DNA from 3 places in the Dorea longicatena genome. Region 1 is predicted to be linked to each of the others. Evidence: predicted binding sites of a transcription regulator. Region 1 holds the regulator's gene; each other region holds the start of a gene.
The links. The regulator Rex, encoded in region 1, represses fermentation and respiration genes when NADH is low (regulators of the CRP and FNR family bind a similar motif). The targets are predictions, from matches to a motif close to ATTGTTAANTANTTAACAAT.
Positions count from the first base shown of each region.

Region 2: a site for Rex is predicted at 1,758-1,777, ahead of rsxC (electron transport complex subunit RsxC). Genes of this name have one in related genera too.
Region 3: a site for Rex is predicted at 2,291-2,310, ahead of fucO (lactaldehyde reductase). Genes of this name have one in related genera too.

Region 1 covers NZ_CP102280.1:1,413,169-1,417,463, reverse strand. Annotated here, with positions in the region: gene NQ508_RS06640 (bifunctional ADP-dependent NAD(P)H-hydrate dehydratase/NAD(P)H-hydrate epimerase) at 1-1,296, opposite strand, end outside; gene NQ508_RS06635 (redox-sensing transcriptional repressor Rex) at 1,398-2,039, opposite strand; gene abc-f (ribosomal protection-like ABC-F family protein) at 2,205-4,139, shown strand; gene NQ508_RS06625 (NADP-dependent isocitrate dehydrogenase) at 4,252-4,295, opposite strand, start outside.
Region 2 covers NZ_CP102280.1:1,691,468-1,695,762, forward strand. Annotated here, with positions in the region: gene NQ508_RS08015 (RnfABCDGE type electron transport complex subunit D) at 1-284, opposite strand, end outside; gene rsxC (electron transport complex subunit RsxC) at 333-1,655, opposite strand; gene rpsA (30S ribosomal protein S1) at 1,887-2,972, opposite strand; gene ispH (4-hydroxy-3-methylbut-2-enyl diphosphate reductase) at 2,953-3,810, opposite strand; gene cmk ((d)CMP kinase) at 3,892-4,295, opposite strand, start outside.
Region 3 covers NZ_CP102280.1:2,072,892-2,077,186, forward strand. Annotated here, with positions in the region: gene NQ508_RS09875 (HAD family hydrolase) at 1-263, opposite strand, end outside; gene NQ508_RS09880 (tRNA-binding protein) at 508-831, shown strand; gene fucO (lactaldehyde reductase) at 933-2,078, opposite strand; gene NQ508_RS09890 (TetR/AcrR family transcriptional regulator C-terminal domain-containing protein) at 2,410-2,949, opposite strand; gene NQ508_RS09895 (ABC-F family ATP-binding cassette domain-containing protein) at 2,989-4,295, opposite strand, start outside.

The sequences.
Region 1 (4,295 bases):
TGCCATCGCACTGTTCCCGGTAAGATTCAGGCAGATTTCATTTGCCTTATCTGCGATCAGTGTTCTGGAATCTTTTAATACACAGGTTACCTGATATCCGTCAGCGAATTTCTTCAGGATCTGTATCCGGTCTTCTCTAAGATCTTCCACAGGGATGCCTGTAAGTCTAGACATCTCTTTCATATGCGGCGTAAATATGAACTTCCGGTCTGCCAGCCGATCAAGAAGATCTTTGTTATCTGACAGAAGATTTAACCCATCTGCATCGATCAGGCATGGAACATCCACGTACTCTATAACCGTCCGCAATAACTTCTCCGATGTTGTACTTCTTCCAATGCCGGAACCAATACACACACCGTCTGCCCACTTAAGAAGCTTTAGTACTTCTTCTTTATTAAATTCATCATAAGCCGTTATGATCGCTTCCGGCAGAAGTGTCTGCAATATCTCGCGGTTGTCCTTTGGTGTATAGATTCTGACAAGCCCGGCTCCTGTCATATAAGCCGCATGGGCATTCAGATATGCCGCACCTGCCATACCCTTACTTCCAGCGATCACAAGAAGCCTTCCATAACTTCCCTTATTAGAATCTTCCGGTCTTTCCGGAAGCATTCTACGATATTCTTCTCTTTCAAAAGAATGGATCACATCTGCATCCTGTAATAACGGCTCATGCGAAATGCCAATCTCTGCTACTGTTACTCTTCCTGCATATGCTCTGCCCTGCGCCAGTTCAAGGCCGATCTTTTTCACCTCGAATGTCACTGTATCATCTGCGTGGAATGCACAACCAAGCACACATCCCGTAGAGGCTGAAAGTCCTGATGGGATATCTACTGCAAATTTTGTACCCTGCATCTGATTCATACGTTCAATCACCTGACGATATGTACCTTCAATCTTACGGCTCAGTCCGACTCCGAACACGGCATCTATCACTATGCTGTAGCTGTTATCCTGCGGGATATCTTCTGTGATCTTACCACCACATTCTTTAAGACGTCTTATCTGTTCCCGTGTCTCCGGTGTACAATGCTCTGGATTGCCGACCAGATAAGTATCCACAGGACACCCCATATTCTTCAAGATCCTGGCGATGGCAAATCCATCTCCGCCATTATTTCCTGATCCACATACCACACAGACAGAAGAAAGATCCAGATTCTCACTTTGCATCGTCTGTACACAGGCATTTGCCGCACACTCCATTAATTCTAGTGATGCGATGCCCAGTTCCTGAATCGTGTACTGATCGGCAGCCTTCATCTGCGCAGCATTAACCAGAAGTTTCATATATTCATTCATCTCCCATCAGATATATCTCTGCAACAAAAGAACGTGTAAAAATATGTCCGTATTCCAGACTACTCCTACACGCTTTCTTGTATTATAGTTTATTTATGGTCCTCTTTGTAACGACTGATATTGTATGACAACTGCATCAGACTTTCTGACAGATGCACATTCTCAACAACAACATTATCCGGAAGGTTCAAATCTGTATGTGCAAAGTTCCAGATCGCACGTACTCCGTTCTCAACCAGCATATTCGCAACTTCAATTGCTTTCTCTTTCGGAATCGTCAGAACTGCAATATCAATCTCATTATTCTGAACGAACGTTTTCAGATCATCCATCATACGGATCGGAACTCCACGGATGGATACTCCCTGAAGTCTTGGATTCACATCAAAGATTCCTTTCAGAATGAATCCACGGTTCTCGAAGGCTGCATAATTAGCCAGTGCCTGCCCAAGATTACCTGCACCAATGATAATAATATTGTGGTCTTCTTCCAATCCTAATATCTTTCCAATCTCTGTGTATAAATACTTAACATTATAACCGTATCCCTGTTGTCCGAATCCTCCGAAATTATTAAGATCCTGACGGATCTGGGATGCTGTTACTTTCATCCGCTTACTCAGATCGTTCGAAGAAATCCGCTCTACACCATTTTCCAACAGTTCGCCCAAATATCTGTAATACCTCGGCAATCTTCTTATGACCGCACGAGAAATCTCTCTTTCTTCCAATGTTTTCACCCTTCCAATCATAGTCTAAAATAATTATATAAAATTGAAAGATTATTGTCAAACTATTGTTGAATTTTATGCAATTTCCGTTATAATAAAGTAGCATGTGTAAATGCATTTTGAGAATACCAACGTATCAATTATCCATAACTCAGGAGGAAATATATGATATTAGCATGTCACGGGATCCAGAAATCTTTCGGTGAACACCTCATCGTCAGAGATGGATCCTTCCATATAGAAGATCACGAAAAAGCAGCTCTTGTCGGACCGAACGGTGCCGGTAAGTCCACTCTGCTCAAAATGATTGTAGGCGAATCAGCCCCGGATGACGGCAACGTCATCCTGACAAAAGGTAAGACACTTGGCTATCTTGCCCAGCATCAAGAGATGCAAAGCGGTAATACGATCTACGAAGAAGTCCGCACCGCAAAGGCCGATATAATCGCTATGGAGCGCCGTATCCGCGAGATCGAGATGGAACTTAAGCATCTCTCCGGCGACGCCTTGAACGACCGTCTGGAAACTTACAACCGCCTTACGGCCGCTTTCGAACGTGAGAATGGCTATTCTTGTGAAAGTGAGATCACCGGTGTGTTAAAGGGACTTGGATTTACGGAAAATGATTTCACCAAACCCGTCGACACTCTCTCCGGAGGACAGAAAACCCGTGTATCTCTCGGCAAGCTTCTGTTAACGAAACCAGACATTTTGCTTCTTGATGAGCCAACCAACCATCTGGATCTGAATTCAATTGCATGGCTTGAAACCTATCTTCTAAACTATCAGGGAGCTGTGCTGATCGTGTCTCATGACCGTTATTTTTTGAACAAAGTTGTCACTAAAGTTCTTGAAATCGAGCTTGGAGAACTTCGTACTTATATGGGAAATTACAGCGACTATGCAGCAAAGAAGCAGCAGCTTCGCGACATACGCCTGAAGGAATATCTTAACCAGCAGCAGGAAATCAAGCATCAGGAAGCGGTTATCGAAAAGCTTCGTTCTTTCAACCGCGAAAAATCCATCAAACGTGCCGAAAGCCGCGAAAAGATGTTGGAAAAAATGCAGACCATCGAAAAACCGATAGAAGTTAATACAGATATACATCTGAAACTGGAACCATCCTGTGTAAGTGGCAATGATGTTCTGACTATTGAACATTTAAGCAAATCTTTCCCCGGACAGGAACTTTTTACAGACGTTAATCTCGAGATCAAACGTGGTGAACATGTCGCAGTAATCGGTGATAACGGAACAGGAAAGACTACGCTTCTTAAGATCTTAAACCGAGTGGTATCTGCTGATTCCGGTACTTATACACTTGGCTCCAATGTTAAGATTGGCTACTACGATCAGGAACATCATGTCCTTCATATGGAAAAAACAATTTTTGACGAGATTTCCGATGATTATCCGACTCTTACGAATACGGAAATCCGGAATGTGCTTGCAGCATTTCTTTTTACCGGTGATGATGTCTTCAAACAGATCAGTTCTTTGAGCGGTGGGGAACGCGGACGTGTATCTCTTGCGAAACTGATGCTCTCTGAAGCAAATTTCCTGATCCTCGACGAGCCGACCAACCATTTGGACATCGCATCCAAAGAAATCCTTGAGAATGCTTTGAATGATTATACCGGTACTGTACTTTATGTCTCTCATGACCGTTATTTCATTAATCAAACTGCATCACGGATTCTGGATCTTGTCAATCATACATTTGTAAATTATATCGGAAATTATGACTATTATCTGGAGAAAAAAGAAGAACTCACTACTGCATATGCCGGAGAAGCCTCTACACCTTCATCCGTTTCAGATAACAGTACAGACAAGAATGTATCCGAGTCAAAACTCAGCTGGCAGGAGCAAAAGGAAGCCCAGGCAAGACTTCGCAAACGTCAGAATGAGCTTAAAAAGACTGAAGAACGTATCGGCGAACTGGAAGACCGTGATAGTGAGATCGATGCCCTGATGATTCAGGAAGATATCTTCACCAACTCTGTAAAATGCCAGGAACTTGCAAAAGAAAAAGCCGCAATAGCGGAAGAATTAGAAGAATTATACATGAAATGGGAGGAATTAGCAGAAGACGCTTAAACGCCTGATTTGCAACTTTTTAGCCCGCTCCAGAAAGCTTCTGGGGCGGGCTTTTATATTGCCATGCATTCGTAAGGAACTGCCGGTGGCAGGTCCTGTAGATATATATTATCTATTTTAATTTTTCAGCAATTGCCTTAATAAATCCTTCGCTGT
Region 2 (4,295 bases), 280 kb from region 1:
CCGATCGCACCCATCCACCATGGTGCTGTAGGCGGCATATTCAGACCAAGTAACAGACCTGTTACAGCTGCACTCCAGTCGTTGATCGTAATCTTTTTATGCATTAATTTTTCATATATGTACTCCGTCAGTACTGCTACAACTGTTGTTGTAACCAGCATTCCGAATGCCGGCAGTCCAAAGTTCCATACACCAAATGCAGACGCCGGCAAAAGTGCGATGGCTACCAGAAGCATAATATTGCTGGTAGTCGCTTTGGAACGAATATGTGGTGAAGATGACATTTTCAAATTGTTCTCACTCACTTTTGTTCACCTCTTCTTCTTTCTAGTTTATTTTTTCTTTCTACGGTTCGCCAATGCAATCTTTCTCATAGATCCGATTGCCTGTTTCAGCGGACGTTTTGCCGGACATACGAAACTGCAGGAACCACATTCCATACATTCGAGTCCTTCGTGTTTTGTAAACTTCTCTTCGTCATGATGTTCTGCATAATCCGCCAGTCTCGATGGGATCAGGCGGCTTGGACAGGCTTCTACACAACGTCCACAGTTGATACATGCAGATGGTTCCATCTTAGCCACTTCATCTTTGGTAAATCCAAGAATAGATGAAGAAGTCTTTGTTACAGGTACATCTAATGAGAACATAGAGAATCCCATCATCGGTCCGCCGGAGATCAGTTTCTCAGGCTCTGTTTTAAATCCTCCTGCTGCCTCTACAAGCTCCTGCTGATTGATGCCAAATGGTACTCTGAAATTGCCTGGCTCTGCAACAGCGTCCCCACTTACTGTTACAACACGTTCCATTGAAGGCTTTCCTTCTACAACAGCCTGGTACACGCTTACCATTGTTGCCACATTATCTACAACACATCCTGCGTCTGCCGGAAGCATTGCGGAATTAATTGCGCGCCCTGTTGTAGCGTAAATAAGCTGACGCTCACCACCCTGAGGATACTTGGTCTTCAGTGCCAGAACTTCCATACGAGGTTCATCTTTTGTCAGTTCTCTTAATTTTTCGATACAGTCTGGTTTGTTGTCCTCTACACCAAAGATTCCTTTCGCGTTGTCGAACAGACGGAGGATAATCTTCATTCCTCCAACCAGCTTTTCCGGAGTCTCGATCATTGTTCTGTAGTCAGCTGTGATATATGGCTCACACTCCGCACAGTTTGCAATGATGTAATCAATCTTTTCCGGTTCCTTTGGTGAAAGTTTTACTCTCGTAGGGAAACCGGCACCACCCATACCTACTACTCCCGCTGTTCCAATCGCATTCAGGATATCTTCCTTGCTCATGTCTTCTAACGGAGTTACAGCTGGATATTCCACTTCTTTGTATTCGCCATCATTTTCGATCACGATACTGTTCACTCTTCCTCCTGTCGGATTCAGATGTGGTGCGATTGCTTTTACAGTTCCAGATACAGATGCATAAATCGGAGCAGATACGAATCCTCCTGCTTCTGCTATCATCTGGCCTTTTAAAACATGATCGCCAACGGCTACCACAGGATTTGCCGGAGCACCGATATGCTGTGATACAGGGTACACCAGATCGCCCTTAGGTTTTACATCGACAATTGCCTTATCTTTAGCCAGGCTCTTGCCGTCATCCGGGTGAATACCACCCTTAAATGTTAACAATGCCATCCTTTTTTCCTTCCTTCCTATTTACTCTTTATATAATATACAGGAAATATAGACAAATTTCTATAGAAAGTGACTAATTCCATTGTATATTTTCCTGAACATCTTGTTGCATTTTTAACAAATGCACATACGCACAGAAAACCTGCCAATGGCAGGTTCCCTTTTATCCTCAGGCATAGAAAGGATAGAGGCTTTCCTCTATCCTTTCCTGTCTGTATATCTGATTTGATATTACTCAGCGTCTGTCTCTTCTGCAGCTTCTTCCGGCTGTTCTAAAGCTTTCATGCTCAGGCTGATCTTCTTCTCAGCTTCATTCAGATCAACGATCTTAGCTGTGATTTCCTGTCCAACTGAAAGTACATCAGACGGTTTATCAACATGTGCTCTTGAAATCTGAGAAACATGAAGTAATGCATCTACTCCTGGAGCCAGTTCAACAAATGCTCCGAAGTCTGTCATTCTTGCAACCTTACCTGTAATTACTGTTCCGACTGCATAATCCTCTGCTGCATTAGCCCATGGATTTGTCTCTGGGAATTTCAGGCTGAGTGCGATCTTTGTATCATGGATATCTTTGATCATCACTTCTACTTTATCTCCAACCTGGAAAACCTTCTTAGGATTCTCAACACGTCCCCAAGACATCTCAGAGATATGAAGAAGTCCGTCTACTCCGCCAAGGTCGATGAATGCTCCGAAATCTGTAACGTTCTTTACAGTTCCTTCCATTCTGTCACCTACGTTAATCTTAGCAAACAGTTCTTTCTGTTTTTCAGCACGTTCAGCAACAAGAAGCTGTCTTCTGTCACCGATCACACGATTTCTTCTAGGATTAAACTCGCTGATTACGAATTCAATTTCCTGTCCCTGATATTTACTCAGGTCTTTTTCATATGTGTCAGAAACAAGGCTTGCAGGAATGAATACTCTTGCTTCATCAACTACTACGCTTAATCCGCCGCCAAGAATCTGAGTTACAGGAGCTTTTAATACTTCATGATTCTCGAATGCTTCTTTTAATCTTTCATTACCTTTTTCTGCTGCAAGTCTCTTATATGTCAGCAGAACCTGTCCTTCTCCGTCATTTACTTTCAGGACTTTTGCGCTCATCTTATCACCAACGGATACAACTGTTGTAAGATCAACGTTTGCTTCGTTAGTATACTCATTTCTTGTAATGATACCGTCTGCTTTGTAGCCTATATTCAAGATGATTTCATCAGGTTTAACGTCGATGACTGTACCATCTACAACCTCTCCATTTCTTATTGTCTTAAAAGACTCTTCCAACATTTGTTCAAAAGTTAATTCTGACATTATTTTGAACCTCCTCAATTATTTTATTGGGCGTGGATGCCCCTGCTGTAATACCTACTGATTCCACGGACCTTAATTGATTAATATCCAAATCGTCAAGTGTCTGTATATAGTACGTATTCAAACATTCCTCTTTGCAGATTTCAAATAGCTTCTGAGTATTCGAACTACGCTTATCACCTATCACAACCATAGCATCTACTCTCGCTGCAATTTGACGAGCCTCAGTCTGCCTTTCTTTCGTCGCATTGCAAATCGTATTTAAAACAACTATATCATACCTCTTTTTTGAAATAATTTCAACTAATTCTTTGAATTTATTGTAGTTAAATGTCGTCTGGGCCACGATACATACTTTCTGTTCTTTTTCAGGCAATTCAAATCTTTCTGCATCTTCCGGAGTCTGTATCACAGTCACCTGTTCTCCTGCCCATCCGCGGATACCTTCTACCTCCGGATGTTCGCCATTTCCGATGATCACAATGTACGATCCTTTGGCACTTTCTTCTGCAACAATCTTATGAATTTTCTTCACAAAAGGACAAGTCGCATCTACACATGTAATCCCGCGTTCATCCATGATATCATAAATGTATTTTGCTACACCATGAGACCGGATCACAACCACATCCGCATCCACTGTTTTCAATTCTTCTTCACCATTCAGGACTTCTACTCCATGGCTTCTCAGATCTTTGATCACTTCTTCATTATGGATGATCGGTCCATAAGTGAATATCTTTTCACTTTGATGTTTTTCTATCTGTTTATACACTGTATCTACTGCACGCTTTACTCCAAAGCAAAATCCTGCTGTTTTTGCCAGTTCAACATTCATATAGTGTAATTCCTTTCTGTACCACAGCTCTTTTTCAAATATATTACCATTATCTTCGTCTGCCGCTTTGTGCCGGATTGTCTATTTGCACAAATCTACGATTGCTTTTACCACTTCTTCGATCGTCATGTGTGAGCTGTCTACCAGCACTGCATCCTCTGCCTGCTTTAACGGTGCGATCTCACGGGTCATATCTCTGTGATCACGTTCTTCGATGTCGTGTGCGATTTCTTCCAGATTGCAGTCCTCGCCTTTTTCCTTAAGTTCGTCATACCGTCTCTTCGCCCTGGTCTCTACACTGGCGGTCAGATAGATCTTTACGTCTGCGCCCGGCAGGACACATGTACCGATATCTCTTCCGTCCATAATTACATCCTGTGTCTTCGCCAGGTTCTGCTGCAGTTCCAGTAACTTCTTACGCACTTCCGGAATTGCAGATGTTACAGATGCCATGTTCCCCACTTCTTCATTTCTCAGACGTGATG
Region 3 (4,295 bases), 660 kb from region 1:
TCACGTCCTCTTTCATAGGGAATCGAATGATGAAACACAACCTGTTCTCCATAGATCAGATGCGTTCCGCATCCACACAGGAATCCATCAAATGATATCCTCTTTATCATCGGTGGTACACTGCATATGGTACGCCCGGTATTGATAAATGTCTTGTGACCGTTCTCCTGTGCCTTATGTAATGCCTCCAGTGCACTTTCCGGTATTTTATGTGTAATCTCACTTAAAATTGTTCCATCAATATCAAAAAATAATGCTGACATAATTTCCTCCATGATCTGTACTGCCAGTTTTTTAATCTTCCTGATCTGTCACCGACTTTTTTACAAGCGTCCGGCACAAAAAACTGACATCGTCTATTATAAATAAACGGTTCGCTCTTTTCAATAGATACAGCGGTTTCTATCTTCCATTTTCGACAAATATCTGGTAGTATAAATATATTATCTATAGAGCATGAAGTACAATAGTATGCACTTCACTGTTTTAAAACAGGAGGTATTCATTATGATTACATTAGAACATTTTGATGAAGTCGACATGAGAGTTGGCACTATTACAGCTGTATCGTTGAATAAAAGGGCAAGAAAACCTGCTTATAAAATCACCGTAGATCTCGGCGATTTCGGAACCAAGAACAGCTCCGCTCAGTTAACCAACTATGAGCCTGAAGAACTGGTTGGAAAGCAGGTAGTCTGTGTATGCAACTTTGAACCCATGAGAATCGGTGATGTAAAAAGTGAAGTACGTCTGCTCGGAAGTGATACCGATGAAGGATGTATCCTTCTTACTTCTCTGACTCCGGTGAAAAACGGAAGTAAAATATTTTAAATCGCCCAGGACTTGCCACCGGCAGCTTCTTCCAAATACCTGGTAAATGTAAAACAGGGTCAGAGAACCGTTCTTCTCTGACCCTGTTTTTTATTCATATCTTACATTAATTTTCTGAACAGATCTTTCAGATCTTCTACGCTTGCATCTTTCGGGTTACCCGGTGCACATGCATCTGCGTGAGCGGATTCAGCAAGGAACTGAAGGTCTTCTTCTTTCAGAGCTTCCAGTTTTGTAGGAATTCCGACATCAACAGATAATTTACGTACAGCATCTACTGCTGCTTTTCTGTATTCTTCTACAGACATATCATCTACGCCTTCAACGCCCATTGCTTTTGCGATTTCTTTATATTTCTCTCCTGTGCATTCTGCATTGTATTCCATAACGATTGGAAGCATCATTGCACACGCAACACCATGTGGTGTATCATATACAGCTCCAAGTGTATGAGCCATAGAATGTGCGATTCCAAGACCTACGTTAGAGAATCCCATTCCTGCGATATACTGTCCGAGTGCCATGCCCTCGCGTCCTTCTTTTTCATTGGCAACTGCACTTCTTAAAGATTTGGAAATGAGTTCGATTGCTTTCAAGTGGAACATATCTGTCATTTCCCATGCTGCCTTTGTTGTATATCCTTCAATTGCATGTGTCAGGGCATCCATACCTGTCGAAGCTGTCAGTCCCTTTGGCATAGAAGACATCATCTCCGGATCTACGACTGCGATAACAGGCATGTCGTGCGGATCTACACAGACGAATTTTCTCTTCTTCTCGACATCAGTGATAACATAGTTGATCGTTACCTCTGCTGCTGTTCCTGCTGTTGTAGGCACTGCAATGATCGGAACACATGGATTCTTGGTTGGTGCTGTTCCTTCCAGACTTCTTACATCTTCGAATTCCGGATTGGCAATGATGATACCGATTGCTTTGGATGTATCCATAGAAGATCCTCCGCCGATTGCGATAATATAATCAGCTCCCGCTTTCTTAAATGCCTCAACTCCGTGCTGTACATTCTGAATCGTCGGATTTGGTTTAATGTCAGAATATAATTCATATTCCAGTCCTGCATCATCAAGTACTTTTGTTACCTTTGTTGTCACATTGAATTTGATCAGATCCGGGTCTGAACATACCAGTGCTTTTTTCAGTCCTCTTACTTTAACTTCTGCTACAATCTCTTTGATTGCTCCTGCTCCGTGAAATGATGTCTGGTTTAAATTAATTCTGTTTGCCATGATAACTGACACTCCTTTTATACATATTCTTTATTCGCGATGCGAAATATTTTTATTTTCTTGTTATCCGCATCTCTTTTCTTTATGTCTTTATTTTAACAACCTTTTTCTTGTTATGAAAGTTACAAAGTGATTATTTTGTAACTTTTGCATGTTACACTTTTGTTATTTTGTAACTTTTTATGCTTTGTTCACAATACCATTCATTTTTATTTGTTATATAAATAACTTTGTTCTGTCCAGCAACAGCCATCGGAAGCTTCCTTCGAACGCATGGCGATACCAAAAAACACTTCTCTCGCATACTTTGGTATAAAAAAAGAACTCCCTTTTACAGGAGTTCTAATTTCTTAAATAGTGTTTCCAGCTCTGCCGGCATTGCTGCAACCAGATTTCTCGCCATCTCTTCCGGGCGCTTTTTCATATCTCCAAGTACCCACTGCGTTGTCATATATACAGATCCCTGACAATACATTTCCAGTTGGAAATGCAGATTCTCAGGAATTGGCTGTTTTGTCTTTTCCTGAATCTGGTTCTCATAGAATCTTAAGATCAGCTGAAAATCATGATCTCGCAGACAATTCTGATCATCATTACGAAAAGCAGCTTTGAAGAATAATTTTTCTTCTTCTATATAATGAAACTTATTAACAAGACCTTCATAAGCCGTCTTACCTTCTCCCATATGCTGGAACGATTCCAACAGGATCCGGTCAAAATACCAGTTGATCAGATCATATTTATCCTGAAAATTCCGGTAAAATGTCTGCCTTGTCGTTCCGCATTCTGTTACGATTTCTTTTACCGTAATCTTTTCTACCGGCATCTTCTTCATACAGTTTTTCATAGCGTCCGCCAGACGGTATTTCATTTTATCATGTTTTGTTTCTTCCAATTATATCATCCCCAGTTAGAATACTTTTGTCGTCCACTTACTCATGTCCCACACTTCATTCACTACATCCTGATAAAACTCAGGTTCGTGGCAGATTAAAAGAATACTTCCTCTGTACTCCTGCAAAGCTTTTTTCAACGAATCCTTTGCGTCCACATCCAGATGGTTTGTAGGTTCGTCCAGAAGTAATATATTCGTATCCCTGTTGATCAGCTTACAAAGTCTGACTTTCGCCTGTTCTCCACCGCTTAATACTCTGACCTGACTTTCAATATGCTTCGTTGTCAGTCCACATTTTGCCAGCGCAGAACGGACTTCATATTGTGTAAATGAAGGAAACTCCTGCCAGATCTCATCAATACAGGTTGTCTTATTCTCTCCTTTTACTTCCTGCTCAAAGTAACCAATCTCCAGATTCTCTCCCAGTTCGCAACTTCCGGATAACGATGGGATCAATCCCAGAATACTCTTCAATAATGTAGTCTTACCTATTCCGTTCGTTCCGACAAGTGCAATCTTCTGTCCACGCTCCATACTGAAGTTCAATGGTTTCGATAACGGTTCATCATATCCCGTCACCAGATCATGTGTCTCGAATAACATCTTTCCGGGTGTCCGTCCATAACGGAAATGAAATTCCGGCTTTGGTTTCTCTGCCGCCAGCTCGATCACATCCATCTTATCCAGTTTCTTCTGTCTGGACATCGCCATATTTCTGGTAGATACACGTGCCTTATTACGTGCCACGAAATCTTTCAGCTCACTGATCTCCTGCTGCTGTCTTCTGTAAGCAGCTTCCAGCTGCGCTTTCTTCACTGCATAGACTTCCTGGAAGTGATCATAATCTCCCACATAACGGTTCAGTTCCTGATTCTCCATATGATAAATGATATTGACCACTTCGTTTAAGAATGGAATATCATGCGAGATCAGAATAAATGCATTCTCATAATCCAGAAGATAGCGCTTCAACCATGCAATATGTTCCTCATCCAGGTAGTTGGTCGGCTCATCCAGAAGCAGGATATCCGGCTTTTCCAATAACAGTTTTGCAAGAAGGACTTTCGTTCTCTGTCCTCCGCTTAAGTCTGTAACATCACGGTCCAGACCCAGATCCAGAAGTCCGAGTGCTCTTGCCACTTCCTCTACCTTTGCATCAATCGTATAGAAATCGTGCAACGTAAGCTCATCCTGAATGGTTCCGAGTTCGTCCATCAGACGGTTCATCTCTTCTTCATCTGCCGTTCCAAGCAGATCACAGATTTCATTCATACGCTGTTCTTTCTGAAGCAGCGGATCGAATGCAGATTTTAACACGTCAC